DNA from 4 places in the Streptomyces sp. NPDC050433 genome. Region 3 is predicted to be linked to each of the others. Evidence: riboswitches for the same ligand, from Rfam matches in the RefSeq annotation. Region 3 holds a riboswitch; each other region holds the start of a gene.
What was found. Region 3 has a riboswitch for cyclic di-AMP ahead of ACIBLA_RS00945 (NlpC/P60 family protein). Riboswitches for the same ligand answer to the same signal wherever they lie in the genome.

Region 1 (4,350 bases), on a different contig from region 3:
CGGAGCGGGCCGGGGCGCCGGTCTTGATCTGGCCGCAGTTGGTGGCGACGGCCAGGTCGGCGATCGTGACGTCCTCGGTCTCGCCGGAGCGGTGCGACATCATGCACTTGAAGCCGCTGCGCTGCGCCAGCTCCACGGCGTCCAGGGTCTCGGTCAGCGAACCGATCTGGTTGACCTTGACCAGAAGGGCGTTGGCCGAGCCCTCCTCGATGCCACGGGCCAGGCGCTCGGGGTTGGTGACGAAGAGGTCGTCGCCGACGATCTGGACCTTGGAGCCCAGCTTGTCGTGGAGGACCTTCCAGCCGGCCCAGTCGTCCTCGAAGAGCGGGTCCTCGATGGAGACCAGCGGGTACGAGGCGACAAGCTCCTCGTAGTACTCGGTCATCTCGGCGGCCGAGCGGGACTTGCCCTCGAACTCGTAGGAGCCGTCCTTGTAGAACTCGGAGGCCGCCACGTCGAGCGCGAGCGCGATGTCCTTGCCCGGCGCGTAACCGGCTTCCTTGATGGCCACCAGGATCAGGTCGAGCGCGGCGCGGTTGGACTCCAGGTTCGGCGCGAAGCCGCCCTCGTCGCCGAGGCCGGTGGAGAGCCCCTTCTCCTTCAGGACCTTCTTCAGCGTGTGGTAGACCTCGGCACCCCAGCGCAGGGCCTCGGAGAACGACTCGGCGCCGATCGGCGCGATCATGAACTCCTGGATGTCCACGTTGGAGTCGGCGTGCGAACCGCCGTTGAGGATGTTCATCATCGGGACGGGCAGCAGGTGCGCGTTCGGGCCGCCGAGGTAGCGGAACAGCGGCAGATCCGAAGCCTCGGAGGCGGCGTGCGCCACGGCCAGGGAGACACCGAGGATGGCGTTGGCGCCGAGCGAGGACTTGTCGGGCGTGGCGTCCAGGTCGAACATCGCCTGGTCGATCAGGCGCTGCTCGGTGGCGTCGTAACCGACCAGCTCCGGGCCGATCTGCTCGATGACGGCGAGGACCGCCTTCTCGACTCCCTTGCCCTGGTAGCGGTTCTGGTCACCGTCGCGGAGCTCAAGGGCCTCGAACGCACCGGTGGACGCACCGGAGGGGACAGCAGCACGGCCGGTGCTGCCGTCGTCGAGGCCGACCTCGACCTCGACCGTTGGGTTGCCTCGGGAGTCAAGGATTTCCCTGGCTACGACGACGTCGATGGACGGCACGAGCATCTCCTTCTGGGATGTGACGCGTGGAGTGCAGGGTCTCATTGGCCTTGCGGCATGAGCCTAACCGGCTCCCGGTCGGCGGTCGGCAGATGCCCGCCCGCTGGGACGAAAAGAGTCCTGAATGCCCGTTCAGCCATGAATGTCCGAGCATTCGGTCCGGTGGGCCGGGCGGACCTAGGTGGGGAAGGGTCAGCTCAGGTGCAGCTGCTGGCCCGGGAAGATCTCGTCGGCGTCCTCGACGATGTCCTTGTTCAGCTCGAAGAGCTTCTTCCAGCCGCCTTCGACCTTCTTGGTCTCGGCGATCCCGGAGAGGGTGTCGCCGGCCTTGACCTTGTACTCGCCGTCGCCCTTCTTGACCGGGCCGCGGGTCTCGGTGCGGGAGGCGGGCTGCTCCTGCTCGGCGCGCGGGGCGGCCTGCTTCTTCGGGGCGGCCTTCGGCGCGGACTGCTCCGGGGCGGCCTTCGGGGCGTCGTCGGCCGAACCGGCGTCGTTCGCGGCGTTGGACAGGCCCACGCCACAGCTCGGCCAGGCACCCTTGCCCTGGCCGGCCAGGACCTTCTCGGCGATCTGTATCTGCTGGGACTTCGAGGCCTGGTCGGCGCTGGAGGCGAAGGCGTTGCCGCCGTACGCGGCCCAGGTGGAGGCGGAGAACTGGAGACCGCCGAAGTAGCCGTTGCCGGTGTTGATCGACCAGTTGCCGCCGGACTCGCACTGGGCGACGGCGTCCCACTCGGCGGTGGTGGCCGCGGAGGCGGAGGTGGCGCCGATCAGCGGGGCCGCGACGGCGGCACCGGTGATGCCGGCGAGCGTGGCGTAACGGGCGGCCTTGGACGGACGGCGGTGCTTGCCCTTGCCGGACGCGCTGGAAAACAGCATGCGAGATCTCCTCACCGACGCCTGCGAGGTGAGCTGTCGGGTTCGGGCCAAGTGAGTTGCCCGGCCGTGCGACCCGAGAACGCCTTCACGTCCCCCTGCACACGGCTGCACCCCGAGCCGGCCGTCGTGACCGGCACTTACCTTTGGGTCCCCCGCTCCTGCCTTCGGCGCTTGACGCGACGACTACTCCCCCCGACCGACGGCAGGATTCGGCGTGACGGTCGACGGTGCCCGCGGTGCGAGCGGTTAAGACCGTAAACACAGACATCCCGGATGTTCAAAGGAGGAACATCCGGGATGATTCGCCCATCTCGCCCCGAGGAAACCTCTGTTTACGCAGGTCGGGCGAGAGCGGGGCGAGTTGGCCGTCCGGCGGCGCCAGTTGGGTCGAAGAGACCCTTGTCTCACTTACGCAGGTCCGGACATAGGCGGCTTAACTACCCCTGCTTCACGGTCAGATCGAGGCTCTGGCCCGGCAGGATGAGGTCGGCGTCGGAGCCTACGACCTCGCGGTTCGCCTCGTAGAGCGCGGGCCAGCCGCCCTCCACCTTCTGCTCGTCCGCGATGGCCCAGAGATTGTCACCGGTGCGGACGGTGTACGAGCCGTCGTCGGCGTCGCCGTCGCGCGTCGAACCGTCACCTCGTGAGGCATGGCGGCCACTTTCGCGGGCTTCGTCAGACTCACCCGACTTGCCTGCTTCGGCCGATCCGTCCGAGGCCTCGGCGCCGGTGCCGGTGTCGGCCGACCCGCTCGACTCGGGGGCCGGTTCGCCACGGTGCTTGCCCTGTCCCGTGCTGGGCTCGGTACTGGGCTTCGCGCTCGGCTTGTCGGCGCCGGAGGCGGAGTCGCGGCCGAACTGCCCGGACGACGGAGTCGACTCGGGAGCCGGAGGCAGCACGGCCTCTTCGCTGGGCTCGGACTCGTCGGGCGTCTCGGTGGCCTCGCTGTCCGGAGCCGTATCCGCGTCCGTATCCGCGTCCCCGCCCTTCTCCGCCGTGAGCCCGGTCACCAGCGCACAGGTCGGCCACGCGCTCGGCCCCTGCTCGGCGAGGATCTTCTCGGCCACGGCGATCTGCTGGCTGCGGCTGGCCTGGTCGGCGGTGGGGGCGTACGCCGTACCGCCGAAGTCGTCCCAGGTCTCCTGCGAGATCTGGAGCCCGCCGTAGTACCCGTTGCCGAGGTCGGCGCTCCACATGCCGCCGCTCTCGCACTCGGCGACGCGGTCCCAGGTGGAGGCGTCGGCCGCACTCGCGCCGGTCGCGCCGAGCAACGGGATGGCGATCGCCGAGCCTGTCACCCCTGCCGCGACGACGAGGGCAGGAGCCTGACGGGGCCGACGGTGCCGGCCATTCCCGGAGCGCATGCGGTTGCCTTCCGTGAGACTGGTGAGACGGTCGTGAACGTAGCCGTACTCGAACGCCTGTCACAAGTCGATGCAGCGTAGATCACGTGAAAGTCACAGTGCTGACGTTTCGTCAGTCACTCACCGCTGTGAACCGCACCGGGAGCGTGCGCAGTCCACGCATGATCAACCCACCACGCCACCGCAATTCGGATGGATCGACCGCAAGTCGCAAGTCGGGCAGACGAGTCAGCAGCGTCCCGAGGGCGGTCTGCCCCTCCAGCCGGGCGAGCGGTGCGCCGAGACAGTAGTGGATGCCGTGGCCGTAGCCGAGGTGTTTGTTGTCACTACGCGACAGGTCGAGCCGGTCGGGATCGGCGAACCGGTCCGGATCGCGGTCGGCGGCGGCGAGTACGACGAGGACGGGGTCGCCCACCGCGACGCTCTGCCCGCCGAGTTGGACGGGCTCGGTGGCGTAGCGCCAGGTGGCCAGCTCCACCGGCCCGTCGTAACGCAGCAGTTCCTCGACGCCGGTCGCGAGCAGATCCGTCTCGCCGGCGCGGAGGGAGCGCTGAAGGCGCTCACGCTGGTCGGGGTGACGAAGTAGGGCATACACCCCGTTACCCACCAAATTCACGGTCGTTTCGAACCCCGCGAAGAGGAGGATGAACGCCATCGCGGCGGCCTCGTTCTCGGTGAGGTGCTCGCCGTGGTCGCTCGCGCGGATCAGACCGGAGATCAGATCGTCGCCGGGGTCGTCCCTTTTGCGGTGGATCAGTTCGGCGAGATACCCCCGCATCTTCTTCACGGACCGCGCGACACCACCGCGCGGCCCGCCACCGTGCCGGATCATCATCCCGGCCCAGTCGCGGAAGTCGTCCTGGTCCTCGCGCGGCACGCCGAGCAGATCGCAGATCGCGTAGATGGGCAGCGGAAAGGCGAAGTCAT
Region 2 (4,350 bases), on a different contig from region 3:
CGGCCCCCCACCGCTTAAATTTGTGGCCGGGTTTTGGTCCCGGGCCCCCCCGTTCAAAATTGCCCCCCGCCTTCATTCCTCATCCGGTGGGGGGCGGCCCGCGGGGGCCCCCCCCACGACCTATTGCGAAGGGCTCAGAGAGAAACGCCGTGCTCGCGCAGGTACGCCAGCGGGTCGACGTCGGAGCCGTAACTCGGACCGGTGCGGATCTCGAAGTGCAGGTGCGGACCGGTGGAATTGCCGGTGGAACCGGAGAGGCCGATCTGGTCGCCGCCGCCGACACTCTGGCCCGCCGAGACGCTGAGCGAGGAGAGGTGGGCGTACTGCGAGTACTGGCCGTCCTCGTGCTGGATGACGACCTCGTTGCCGTACGACCCGGCCCAGCCGGCCGAGACGACGGTGCCGGGGCCGACCGCCTTGACGGTGGTGCCCGACGAGGCCGCGAAGTCCACGCCGGTGTGGTAGCCGCTGGCCCAGCTGCCGCCGGCCGCGCGGTAGGCGGTGGTGGTGGTCGCTCCGTCGACGGGGGCGGTGTAGCCGGAGCTGTTGCTCTGCGCCGCCGGCTGGTTCGCCGTGGTGTCGGCCTTCGGGGCGGGCTTCGCGGGAGCGGCCTTCTTCTTGGGCGCGGCCTTCTTCTTCGGGGTGGCCTCGGCCTTGCCCTCGGAGTCCGCCGTGGCCTTGGCGCCGATGGTGAGCTTCAGGCCCGGATGGATCAGCGACGGGTCGTCACCGACGGCCTCGCGGTTGTCCTCGTACAGCTTCTGCCAGCCGCCGCTGACCTTCTGCGTCTCGGCGATCTTGGCGAGGTAGTCGCCCGCGGTGACTGAGTACGTCTTCACGGTCTTGGCGGCGGCGGCCTGCTGGGCCGTCTGCGCGGCGGAAGCGGCGTGCGCGGCGGACGGGGCGGCGGCGGTCTGCTCGGCGGCGTGGGCGCCTGTGGCACCGATGAGCGGAATGGCGATGACCGCGCCACCCGCTCCGGCGGCGACAATTCCGCGCGTGATCGGGTTGGTCCTCGGACGGCGGTGCTTACCCTTTGCGGGCATGGCGATTTCCTTCTCCGGCGCCTACGAGGTGAGCTGTCGGGTTCGGGCTGGAGATGCCCGGCCGCGCGGAGACGCGACTTCACCCCAAGCCGTCCGGATATCCGGACCGGCGTTCTACCTGGGTCCCCCGCTCCTGCCACACATGGATGAGTGCTGGGTGGATGCGGATTCCGAACGGCGGCAGGATTCGGCGATCCGCTCGGATTGCGGTGACCGTAATCCGGGTGGGCCGACCGGTACAAGCCGTTGGTATTCCTCGGCAATCCACCCTCGAATATCGGCCGCCTCGAGCGGTCACCCTGCGTGGATTACGGATCTTCGAATTCCGTGCGCCGTCCCAATTCCCCTTCCGGACGCCGCCACACACCGTCACGGATATGATCTGGCTCACCAACCGAGGACGATCTACCCCCATCCCCCCTGCGATCAGGGCACGTTATACACAATCACCCAATACGGACAGAAGCCCTATTCGTGAGGTCATTTCCGCAAGACCCCATGTCGTAAAGTCGGAGCGCGACAGCGACAGCGTCGGCGACCAGCGCCGACCGCAAACGCGGAGGAGCCCACGTGACGCACGACGTGCCGCAGCAGGTCCCGCCGGCCGAGCCCGAGCTGGCCGGTGTCCGGAACTTCCGCGACGTGGGCGGTCTGCCGACCGTCGACGGGCGGCTCGTACGGTACGGACGACTCTTCCGCAGCGGCCACCTCGCGCACGCCACCCCCGAGGACACGGCGTTCCTGACGTCGCTGGGGCTGCACACGGTCTTCGACTTCCGCAACGCGGCCGACCAGAAGCTCGACGGCCTGGACGTGGAGCTGGTCGGCGTACGCAATGTGAACATTCCGCTCACCGACCCGGCCGACGGGACCGAGTTCTGGAAGATGGTCCGCCACGGCGATCTCGATCAGCTGCGGTCGATCCTCGCGGACGGCAAGGGCGTGGCCCGGATGTCCGCTTCGTACCGTTCGATCATCCTGGACCGCACCGCCGAGCACCGGCAGGTGCTGCACGCGCTGGCCGAGGAGAGCCTGCCCGCCCTGATGCACTGCGCGGCGGGCAAGGACAGGGCGGGGCTCTCCATCGCGGTGTCGCTGCTTGCCGTGGGCGTGGAGCGGGACGCGATCGAGGCCGACTATCTGAAGTCCAACGACCCGCACCGCAGGTACCTGGTGCGCCGCGGCGACCCGTCGCCCGAGGGGACTTCGCCGGAGGTCCTGGAGTTGCTGGCCCCGCTTTTCGACGCGCGCGCCGCGTACCTCGAAACGGCGTTCACGACGATGGAGGAGACGTGGGGCAGCGTCGACCGCTATCTCGCGGACGGCTTGGGGCTGACGGACGAGGCGCGCGAGCGGCTGCGGGCACGTCTCGTGGACGAAGGCTAGGACCTACGAGGGACTACCAGGGCTCACTTGGCGGGCTCACTTGGCGCCCGCCTCGAAGAGCAGCCAGAGGAACCCGGCGACCGCGTGGCCGGCCACCAGGTAGATGAACAGCCGGAGGGCGAGGCCGCGCGGGAAGTTGCTCTCCTCATCCATGACCGACTCGGCGGGCGACGCCTCGGGCGACGGCTCCTGGCGCTGCTCGGGTGGGTTCTCGGGCACGGCGAAGGCCTCTCTGATCTGGTGGAGGTGTTCTGGTCGGAGCTGACGCCGTCTCAGCGGCGGTGGGCCCCGCCCGGCAGGCACAGCTCGGCGACCGGGCTGGTCAGCAGGGTGTGTACGAACAGCAACTCGGTGCCGCCGGGACCGGCCGCCGCGAGGCGGTGCGGTGTCGTCGAGTCGAAGTGGGCGCTGTCCCCCGGATCGAGCACATGGACGGCGTCCCCGAGGCCCAGCCGCAGCCGCCCCTGAAGGACATGGATCCACTCCTCCCCCGGATGGACGCGGACGAGGTCGCCCTGCGCCCCGTACGGCACCGTCACCCGCAGCGGCTGCATCGCGCGGCCGGACGAGCTGCCCGCCTGGCGGTAGATCCAGCCGTCGGCCTCCACGGGTTCCGCCCGCGCGGCTCGGATGACGGGATCGCGCTCGGGCGGCTCCTCGCCGAGCAGCTCGGAGACCGTCGTACCGTAGACGCGGGCCAGACCGAGCAGCATCGGCAGTGAGGGCTGGCGCCGCCCGGTCTCCAGCCGGGAGAGGTGGGCCGGGGAGAGCCCGGCCCGGCCGGCGGCGGCCTCCAATGTGAGGCCCCGGCCGTGCCGCAGTTCTCGCAGCCGGGGGGCGACGTCCGGCAGGTCGTCCGCCGTGGCGTCGGTGGCGTGGGGCTCGGGGCTCGTGTGCTCAGAGGCTGCTGCGGGGTGGTTCATGGCTCCATTGCGCCAGTGATTTTCCTCTGAGGCAAATTCCTTGCCTCAGAGGCAAACCGACATCGGCGCCTTCCCCGCTCACCGGTTGGCGATGGCCTGCTTCACCAGGGTTCTGCCGAAGTCCCACATCAGCCCGCCGCCGCTGTGCGCGTCGTCCATCACGGCCGTGAAGGCCGTCATGAAGCGGTCGACCTCCGGTTCACCGATGGTCAGCGGCGGAATCAGTTTGATCACTTCGAGGTGGTCCCCCGAGACCTGCGTGAGGATGCGGTGCTTCTGGAGCAGCGGCACCACGACCATCTGCGCGAAGAGACCCTTCCGGGCCGCCTGGAGCATCGCCCATCGGCTCCGCAGCCCGATCGACGTCGGCCGCCCGAATTCGATGCCGATCATCAGCCCCCGGCCGCGCACCTCGCTCAGCAGCTCGTACCGGTCGACCAGCGCGGCCAGCCGCGACCGCAGCAGATCACCGGTCGCGCGGGCGTTGGCGACGATCTGCTCGTCCTCGATCACCGACAGGACGGCCAGGCCCGCCGCCATCGCCTGCGCGTTGGATCCGAAGCTGGCCGAGTGGACCAGCACCCGGTCCATCGAGGAGTAGACCTTCTTGAAGATCCAGTCCCTGCCGAGGGTCGCGCCGACCGGCACATAGCCGCCGGAGAGCGCCTTCGCCACACACACCAGGTCCGGCTCGACGCCTTCCTCGTGCTGGTACGCGTAGAAGTCGCCGGTCCTGCCGAGCCCGCTCTGCACCTCGTCGGCGATGAGCAGCGCCTTGTGCCGACGCAGCAACTCCTGTGCGGCCCGCAGGAAGCCGGGCGGTGTCGCGTTCACGCCCTTGCCCTGGATCGGTTCGACGACGAACCCGGCGACGTCGCCTCGCTTCAACTCCCGCTCCAGCGCGTCGAGATCACCGATCTCGAGCGCGGTGTCGGGGAGCAGCGGCGCGAAGCCGTCGCGGAAGCCGTCCTCGCCGTTGACGGAGAGCGAGCCGG
Region 3 (4,350 bases):
CGGCCTTCCCCTACGGCGCCATCGCGGTGGCGGCCCCGTCCGACCTGCGCCGGGTGGTGTTCGGCGCCGTGGCCGAGTGGCATCACAACGGAGGAGACGTCGTCGGCTGGAGCACGGTCGCGAGCGCGCCGCTGACCATGCTTCTCAGCGGCGCCGACTATCACGACAACCCGCTCGACATCCAGCTCTCCCCGGACGGCGCGACCGTGGCCGCCTCGGTGGAGTGCCGCTGGCACGCCTGGTCGTCCGCCGGGGAGCCGCTGTGGTCGCTCGACCCCGCGGAGATATGGCCGGACGGGGAGGCCGACGACGGCGGAGACGGCGACGACGAGGGTGAAGGGGAAGAGGACGACCTCGTGGGTATCGACGTCCCGGTGCGGTTCGCGTTCGACGCGGACGGCCGGAGGGTAGCCGTGGGGCGGCTGCGCGGCGGCCCCGTGGCCGTTCTGGACGCGCGGACCGGGAAGGTCCTGGCGCCCGACCCGGGCGGCGCGCGGTGGGAGGGCGAGGGCCCTGTCGCCCTGGACGCGGCCGGGCGGCTGCTGGCGCACGCCCACGGCAGCCGGCTGGTGGTACGCGACGTGGACAGCGGCGCGGTGCTCGCCGACGCGGACACCGGGCTGGCCGCGATCCACGCGCTGACCATGGCACCGGACGGCACCGGGCTCCTCGCCGTCGGGGCGGACGGCAAGGACGACCCGGCGGTGTGCTCCCTGTCCCTGTTGCGACAGGCGGCATCGGCACCGACCCTCACGGCGGGTGAGCTGATACGTGCGGACCGGGCGCCCGACGGCATGATCGCCACCGACCCGATGTCGGTCATCACCGCGCGGGCGGTGTGGACCGCGAAGGGGCCGCTCGCGTTCATGTCGTCGGACGACGGGGATGTCCTGTTCGGCGACGACGGCCGCGTCCTGCGGTTGTCGTCCGGACCGAGCATCGCCGCCTTCACCCCCGACGGCCGCGCCCTGATCACCGTCGGGGGCGCCGAACAGGACGAGATGGACCCGATCGACGTCTGGTTCCTCGACGCCATGGACCCGGCCGCTGATCAGGCCGGGCGCACGCTCCCGTAGATCGGCATGTAGTAGATCGACTCCTCGCGCACGTTCGTGCCCGGCTTCGGCGCGTGGATCATCTTGCCGTCGCCGATGTAGATGCCGACGTGGCTGATGTCGTCGTAGAAGAACACCAGGTCGCCGGGGAGCAGGTCCGCGGTGGCGACGCGCGTGCCGACCTTCACCTGGTCCCAGGTCGTACGCGGCAGCTGCACGCCCGCCTCCTTCCAGGCGGCGGCCGTCAGCCCCGAGCAGTCGTACGAGCTGGGGCCGGTGGCGCCCCACACGTACGGCTTGCCGATCTGGGCGCGGGCGAAGGCGAGGACCTTCTCGGCCTTGGCCGCGTACGTACCGTCCGTGTCGCCCGAACCGGTGCCCGGGTCCGAGCCACCGCCGGTGGAGGGCTGCTGCTGCTCTTCCTGCCGCGCCGCCTCCTCCTGGCGCTTGCGCTCCGCCGCCGCCTCGGCCTCTTCCTTGGCCTTCGCCGCCGCCTTGCGGCGCGCCTCCTCCTCCTTCTTCCGCTCCAGCTCGGCGAGTCGCGCCTTCTCCTCGGCCGTCAGCTCCGCCAGCAGCGAGCGCGCCTCCGCGAGCTTGTTCTGGACCTTCTGCTTGCCCAGCTTGAGCGAGGCCTGCGACTCCGTGAGCGTCTCCAGGCTCTTCGTCGCCTTGGCGCGCTGCTTGGCCGCCGACCGCTGCTCCCTCTGGAAGTCCTCGACCGCCTCCTGCTGGCGCTCGGTCAGCCGGCTCATCAGCTGGGTCTGCTCGAAGTACGACTCCGGGCTGTCGGCGAACATCAGGGCGGCCGTGGGACCGACCGCGCCCGCGCGGTACTGCGCCGCCGCATACGTACCGAGGGAGCGCCGCGCCTCGTTCACCTTGTCGGCGCTCTTGGCGACGTCGTCCAGGACCTGCTCGACCGACTTGCGCTGCTTTTCGGTCGCTTCCTTCGCCTTGTTGTACTGCTGCGTCGCCGTACCGGCCTGCCGGTACAGGTCGTCGACCTTCTTCTGCACCTCTTCCACCGAGGGCTTGGGCTCGGCCGGCGCGGCGGTGGCGCTCTGCGTCGAGAGCAGCGTGACGGACGCGAGCGCGGCCGTCGTGAAACCGACGGCCGGTGTGTGCGCGCGCACCCCGGTGCGGGTGCGCGTTTTGCGATGCGACGCCAAGGCCGACATCTCCTTCCGTGGACCGCCTACCGGGTTAGCTGTCGGGTTCGGGCGGAACGGAAGGCTGCCCTACGGGCCTGGGACTACGGCCCGATTCACCCCGGTCGAACGTGGTGGGTCCCCGGTTCCGAACTCCCTTCACGGAAGCCCGGATTCGGCGCAGGCCGCCCGCCCGGCGCTGATCGCCGATGGAGTACGGACCGCCTCGGCAGGCACGCTAGCCAATCTGTGGTGCTGCTGTGAAGGATGATGGCCGATATGCCCGATACATTTTCGTGACCTTTCTCGCGAACGGTCGCGCGCACCCCCCGCGAGGCCATGTGGCGGCGGGCTGTCAGTGCGGCACCCTAGACTCAGGAAGCGATGAGCAGCCTCTTTGACGACAGCTTCCTGGCGGACCTCCAGCCCTCGGCCGAGGAGCCCCCGCCGCCACCCGAGGACACCGCTCCGGACCCCGACGACACCGCTCCGGAACAGGTGCCCGACGATCTCTTCGGAGGGAAGTTCGACGTGCCCCCGCCCAGGGATCCGTATCACCGCGACGGTGCCCCGCGCACGGTCGTGGACCCGGCGGCGCTGCTGGAGGGGCTGAACGAGGAGCAGCGCGCCGCCGTCGTGCACACCGGATCGCCGCTGCTCATCGTGGCCGGCGCCGGTTCGGGCAAGACTCGCGTGCTGACCCACCGGATCGCCCATCTGCTGGCGACCCGCAGCGTGCATCCGGGCGAAATACTGGCGATCACGTTCACCAACAAGGCCGCGGGCGAGATGAAGGAGCGCGTCGAGCAGCTCGTCGGACCGCGCGCGAACGCCATGTGGGTGATGACGTTCCACAGCGCCTGTGTGCGGATCCTGCGCCGCGAGTCGAAGCGGCTCGGCTTCACGTCCTCGTTCTCGATCTACGACGCGGCCGACTCCAAGCGGCTCATGGCCCTGGTCTGCCGCGATCTGGACCTCGACCCCAAGCGGCACCCCCCGAAGTCGTTCAGCGCGAAGATCTCGAATCTGAAGAACGAGCTGATCGACGAGGAGACCTTCGCCGGTCAGGCCACGGACCCCTTCGAGAAGACGCTGGCCGAGGCGTACCGGATGTATCAGGCGAGGCTGCGCGAGGCCAACGCCCTGGACTTCGACGACATCATCATGACGACGGTCCATCTGCTCCAGGCGTTCGGGGACGTCGCCGAGCACTACCGCCGCCGCTTCCGCCATGTGCTGGTGGACGAGTACCAGGACACCAACCACGCGCAGTACACCCTGGTGCGTGAGCTGGTCGGCCCCTCGGGCGAGGGATCCGACCCGGCCGAGCTGTGCGTCGTCGGTGACGCGGACCAGTCCATCTACGCCTTCCGGGGCGCCACGATCCGTAACATCCTCCAGTTCGAGGAGGACTACCCGGACGCGACGACGATCCTGCTGGAGCAGAACTACCGCTCCACACAGACGATCCTCAGCGCCGCCAACGCGGTCATCGAGCGCAACGAGAGCCGGCGCCCGAAGAATCTCTGGACGAACGCGGGCGCGGGCGCGCGGATCACCGGGTATGTGGCGGACACCGAGCACGACGAGGCGCAGTTCGTCGCCGACGAGATCGACCGTATGACCGACGCGTCGGAGGCCAAGGCGGGCGATGTCGCCGTCTTCTACCGGACGAACGCGCAGTCGCGTGTCTTCGAAGAGATCTTCATCCGCGTCGGCCTGCCCTACAAGGTCGTCGGCGGCGTGCGCTTCTACGAACGCAAGGAGGTCCGCGATGTGCTGGCCTATCTGCGCGTCCTCGCCAATCCGGAGGACAGCGTCCCGCTGCGCCGGATCCTGAACGTGCCCAAGCGCGGGATCGGCGACCGTGCCGAGGCGATGATCGACGCGCTCTCGGGGCGGGAGAAGATCTCCTTCGCGCAGGCGCTGCGCCGGGTGGACGAGGCGTACGGCATGGCGGCCCGCTCGTCGAACGCGGTGAAGCGCTTCAACACGCTGATGGAGGAGCTGCGTACGATCGTCGAGTCCGGCGCCGGTCCGGCGACCGTCCTGGAGGCCGTGCTGGAACGGACCGGCTATCTGGCGGAGTTGCAGGCGTCGACCGACCCGCAGGACGAGACGCGGATCGAGAACTTGCAGGAACTGGC
Region 4 (4,350 bases), on a different contig from region 3:
GCCGCTCGGGATGGGGGAGCTGGGGACCTGGCCGGACCGCGCCGACGAGATGCCCTACCTGTCCGGGGCGACGCTGCTCCTCTACACGGACGGGCTCACCGAGGCGCGCAACGCGGCGGGCGTCTTCTACAACCCGCGCGAACGGCTCGCGGGACGAATCTTCCCCGGCCCCGACGAACTGCTGGAGGCGGTCGTCGGGGACGTACGGCTGCACACCGGCGGCGCCACCACGGACGACATGGCGCTGCTCGCCGTCACCCGGCCCACCGAGAGGCAGCCGGAGCGGCGCCGGACGATGCCGGTCGTGCCGTGAATCCCGTCTTCTCGCGGCCTTTTCACTATCTCCGCGCGGTCTCCGCGCGACTCCGCGCGGTGCGCCGTCATCTCGCCCGCCACGCTGCGTAGTTGAAGCGCATCACTCCGCATAACATTTGACGCACCGTCAGGTCGACTGTGTGATCCCACACGGTCCGAAGGGCGATCAACTCGCCCGACTCCGCCCGCTTGTGTCCTGGTTGATCCGGGCCGCGATCGCTAACGATCACCCGGAACAGCTTGGAATAAGCCCCGGTCGTCTATTAACGTTCGATAACGCAGCGCGGTTGTCCCAGCCGTCGAAAGAGACGGCACCGTGCTGCACGCGCCGAATTCCGCAAGGAAACCGGGGAACCACCAATTGGGGTGAATCGGGCGTCACTTGCTGCCTCGTGCGGCGAGCAGCGCTCGTAGGAGACCTTCCTGCTCCGAACCCGTCAGCTAACCCGGTAGGCGAGAAGGAAGGAAAGGAGAGCGCCTCAGTGGCGTCCAACAGGCCTGCCCCCGAAGCCTCAGTCCCGCTCCATTTCGGCCCCGGAAGCCGGTTCGACGGCACCGATCGAGCCGACGGCGAGGTGAACAGGGACTGGGAGGAGTGGAATCCCACCGCGGAGTCCGTCCGTCCCGTACGCGGCAAGCACCGTGTCGCCAAGCAGCGCAACGCTCTCGCCCGCAGCTCCACGGTCCTCGGCGTGGGCGTCATCGCCGCGGTCGGCGCGGGAGGCATCGCCTCCGCCCAGGACAAGCCCGCGGTCTCGATATCACTTCCCGACTCGATCTCGGACAATCTCCCCGACGCCAAGTCCCTTCCCGGCGTCGGGTCTTTCATGTCCGGCGGCGACAAGAAGAGCGACGAGACACCCTCCCCGCTGACCACGGCGGGCCTCACCGCCGCCGACGCGCAGCAGGGCACCACCGACTCCGGCGAGGCGCTGCGCGCCCGCATCCTCCAGCAGGCGGAGCAGCAGCAGGCCGAGGCCGACGCGGCCCAGAAGGCGAGCGTCGAGGCCGCCGCCGCTCAGAAGGCCGCGGCGGAGGCCAAGAAGCAGCAGACCGAGGCCGAGGCGAAGGCCGCCGAGGAGAGGCGCAAGGCGAAGGAAGCGGCCGAGGCCAAGGCCGAGCAGGAGCGCCTGGAGAAGCTGGCCGCCAGCTTCTCGCTCCCCACCTCCTCGTACACGCTCACCTCCACCTACGGCCAGGCCGGCTCCATGTGGTCCTCCGGCCAGCACACCGGCCTGGACTTCGCCGCGTCGGCGGGCACGCCCACCAAGGCCGTTCACAGCGGCACCGTCAAGTCGGCGGGCTGGTCGGGGTCGTACGGCTACCGCGTGGTGCTGGAGCTGGAGGACGGTACGGAGATCTGGTACGCCCACCTGTCCTCGATGACCGTCGGCGTCGGCCAGAAGGTCACCACCGGCGAGACCGTCGGGCGCGTGGGAGCCACCGGCAATGTCACCGGCGCGCACCTGCACCTGGAGGTCCACACCGCGGGCGGCAGCGGGATCGACCCGATGAGCTGGCTGCGCAGCAAGGGCCTCACGCCCTGAAGCCCGTCATGAATCCCGCCCTGAACTCTCCGGCTCTCTAGCTCCGATACGGGTTGTAGCCGCCGTAGTCGATGTACGGCGGCGGCGTCCACACCCGCCCCGTCGCCCGCGCCGCGTACGCCAGCGCGGGCGACGCCATTTCCCGGCGCTGCCACAGGTGGTGCAGCAACTCCTGCTCGCGCTCGACGAAGTCCGGGCCCGCGGTGCCGCGCCCCGCCCGGTGGCGCAGGAACGCCAGAGCGGTCGCGAACGCCTGGTACTCGCCGACCGCGCGGGCCGCCGACGGCCCGTACGTACGGCCCGCCATGTCGCGTGCCATCGAGCGCGCCCGCATCGAGGACAGCGCGAGCGGTTCGGTCTCCGCGAGCCAGCCGGCCGCCGCGTACGCGGGCAACTCGTCCGCGACCGTGCGCAGTTCGCGCTGTCGGCTCCATATCGCCAGCCAGGTCAGCAGGGCGAAGGCGGGGAGCATGAAGGCCGCGTACACCGCGTAGAAGCCGTACGGGCCGAACAGCGACGTGGAGCCGTTCCACAGCGCGTGCACGCCCATGGCCAGCACGAGGCCGAGCACCGGCAGCAGCCAACGGCGCACGCGCTGGCGGCGGGTGGCGAGGGCGGCCATGCCGAAGCCGATGCCCGTCAGGACCGTGAAGAGGGGATGCGCGAACGGCGACATCACCACCCGTACGAAGAAGGTCGCCGCGGTCACCGACGCGAGGCCCGAGTTGCCGATCTGCTGGTCCTCACCGAAGGCGCTGCCGAGATAGAGGATGTTCTCGGTGAAGGCGAAGCCGGTCGCGGTGAAGCCGGCCACGACGACTCCGTCGACGAGACCGGTGAAGGACCGCCGCCGGAAGAGGAAGATCAGCAGGATCGCGGCGGCCTTCGCGCTCTCCTCGACGATCGGCGCGACCACCGTGGCCCCCAGTGACTCCGCACCGGCGGGGTCGGCGGTGGCGGTGGCTATCCACTGGGTCGCGAAGGAGTTCGCCGTGATCGCCACGAGGGCGGCGGCGCAGGCGCCCCAGGCGAAGGAGAAGAGCAGATTCCGCCAGGGCCCCGGCTCGACCCGGTCCAGCCAGCGGAAGGCCGCCATCAGCAGCGGCACGGGCAGGACCGCCAGACCGAGACCGACGAGGAAGCCCTGGGTGCCGGTCTGTTCCCGTACGAGGGCGAGGATCAGCAGACCGCAGAGCGTGAGCAGGATGACCACCGCGCCCGCGCGCACGGCCGGGCGCCGCCAGAACGGGCGCTGCGGCAGGTACCGCCAGCGGGAACGCTCGGGCACGGCGGCCCACATGTCACCGAGCTGCTGTTGCTGCTCGGCTCCGGGGATCGCCGGGTGGGGGTGCTGCGGGGGTGGTCGGGACGCTTCGGACACCTGATGACCCTAACGAGCACCACTGACACCGCGCGATGGCGCCTGCCCCGTCCCGGCCACCGTGCTACCCGGCCGGTACGCCGTCCGCGACGCGGCGGAAGACCAGGTCACGTACGGCATGCCCCTTGTCCAGACCCTGGCCCTCGAACCGCGTGAGCGGCCGGAATTCGGGCCGTGGCGCGTAGCCGCCATCGGGGGCGGTGTTCTCGAAGGCGGGGTGCGCGGTCAGTACGTCGAGCATCTGCTCGGCGTACGGCTCCCAGTCGGTCGCGCAGTGCAGCACGGCACCGGGCTTCAGCCGGGGCGCGGCGAGCGTGAGGAAGTCGGGCTGGATCAGCCGCCGTTTGTGGTGGCGAGTCTTGGGCCACGGGTCGGGGAAGTACACGCGCAGCCCGTCCAGCGAGGCGGGCGCCAGCATCTCCCGCAGCAGGATGATCGCGTCGCCGTTGGCCACGCGGATGTTGGACAGCCCGTTCCGCTCGGCGAGACGCAGGAGGTTGCCCTGCCCCGGCGTGTGGACGTCGGCGGCGAGGATCCCGGTGGCCGGGTCGTCGGCGGCCATCCGCGCCGTGGCCTCGCCCATCCCGAAGCCGATCTCCAGGACGACGGGCAGCCCGCCGAACAGCGCGTCGAGATCGAGGACCCGCCGCCCGTCTATTTCCAGGCCCCAGGAGGGCCAGAGCCGCCGCAGGACGTCGGCCTGTCCGGTCGTCACGCGGCTGCGGCGCGGCTGGAAGCTGCGGATACGGCGCTCGAAGTGCGATCCGGCGGGGTCGGCCGCCGGTCCGTGGCCCTCGGGGAACATCCGGGACCAGGGGTGGGTGCCTTCGGCGCGTACGCCCCCACCGTCACTGCCGTCGTCGCGGCGCCGGTCGCTGTTCACGTTCATCTGGGTCTCGGACACGTTTTCTCAGGTAGGTCGATTCGGACAGGAACGCCAATTCTACGGACCGGCCCGACACCCCTGCCGACACCGCCTAGCCGCCGTCGGCTCCCCGCAGCATCGCCAGCGCCCGCCCCGCCACCTCGCGGCCGATCGGGAGCGCGGCCGTCGCCGCCGGTGACGGGGCGTTGAGCACATGCACCGTGCGCGGCGACTCCTGGATC

Region 1: linked by a shared signal. The riboswitch ahead of ACIBLA_RS08930 (transglycosylase family protein) and the one ahead of ACIBLA_RS00945 (NlpC/P60 family protein) in region 3 are both predicted to bind cyclic di-AMP.
Region 2: linked by a shared signal. The riboswitch ahead of ACIBLA_RS04910 (LysM peptidoglycan-binding domain-containing M23 family metallopeptidase) and the one ahead of ACIBLA_RS00945 (NlpC/P60 family protein) in region 3 are both predicted to bind cyclic di-AMP.
Region 4: linked by a shared signal. The riboswitch ahead of ACIBLA_RS32545 (M23 family metallopeptidase) and the one ahead of ACIBLA_RS00945 (NlpC/P60 family protein) in region 3 are both predicted to bind cyclic di-AMP.

Annotation. Positions count from the first base shown of each region.
Region 1 covers NZ_JBITIB010000005.1:209,612-213,961, reverse strand. Annotated here, with positions in the region: gene eno (phosphopyruvate hydratase) at 1-1,186, opposite strand, end outside; gene ACIBLA_RS08930 (transglycosylase family protein) at 1,373-2,059, opposite strand; cyclic di-AMP (ydaO/yuaA leader) riboswitch at 2,063-2,239, opposite strand; gene ACIBLA_RS08925 (transglycosylase family protein) at 2,497-3,423, opposite strand; gene ACIBLA_RS08920 (cytochrome P450) at 3,536-4,350, opposite strand, start outside.
Region 2 covers NZ_JBITIB010000002.1:495,923-500,272, reverse strand. Annotated here, with positions in the region: gene ACIBLA_RS04910 (LysM peptidoglycan-binding domain-containing M23 family metallopeptidase) at 135-1,046, opposite strand; cyclic di-AMP (ydaO/yuaA leader) riboswitch at 1,050-1,209, opposite strand; gene ACIBLA_RS04905 (tyrosine-protein phosphatase) at 1,629-2,432, shown strand; gene ACIBLA_RS04900 (DUF6126 family protein) at 2,469-2,651, opposite strand; gene ACIBLA_RS04895 (helix-turn-helix domain-containing protein) at 2,705-3,355, opposite strand; gene ACIBLA_RS04890 (aspartate aminotransferase family protein) at 3,434-4,350, opposite strand, start outside.
Region 3 covers NZ_JBITIB010000001.1:183,779-188,128, forward strand. Annotated here, with positions in the region: gene ACIBLA_RS00940 (WD40 repeat domain-containing protein) at 1-1,076, shown strand, start outside; gene ACIBLA_RS00945 (NlpC/P60 family protein) at 1,052-2,233, opposite strand; cyclic di-AMP (ydaO/yuaA leader) riboswitch at 2,232-2,394, opposite strand; gene pcrA (DNA helicase PcrA) at 2,588-4,350, shown strand, end outside.
Region 4 covers NZ_JBITIB010000036.1:14,974-19,323, reverse strand. Annotated here, with positions in the region: gene ACIBLA_RS32550 (PP2C family protein-serine/threonine phosphatase) at 1-313, shown strand, start outside; cyclic di-AMP (ydaO/yuaA leader) riboswitch at 632-786, shown strand; gene ACIBLA_RS32545 (M23 family metallopeptidase) at 798-1,862, shown strand; gene ACIBLA_RS32540 (PrsW family intramembrane metalloprotease) at 1,900-3,162, opposite strand; gene trmB (tRNA (guanosine(46)-N7)-methyltransferase TrmB) at 3,308-4,048, opposite strand; gene lhgO (L-2-hydroxyglutarate oxidase) at 4,221-4,350, opposite strand, start outside.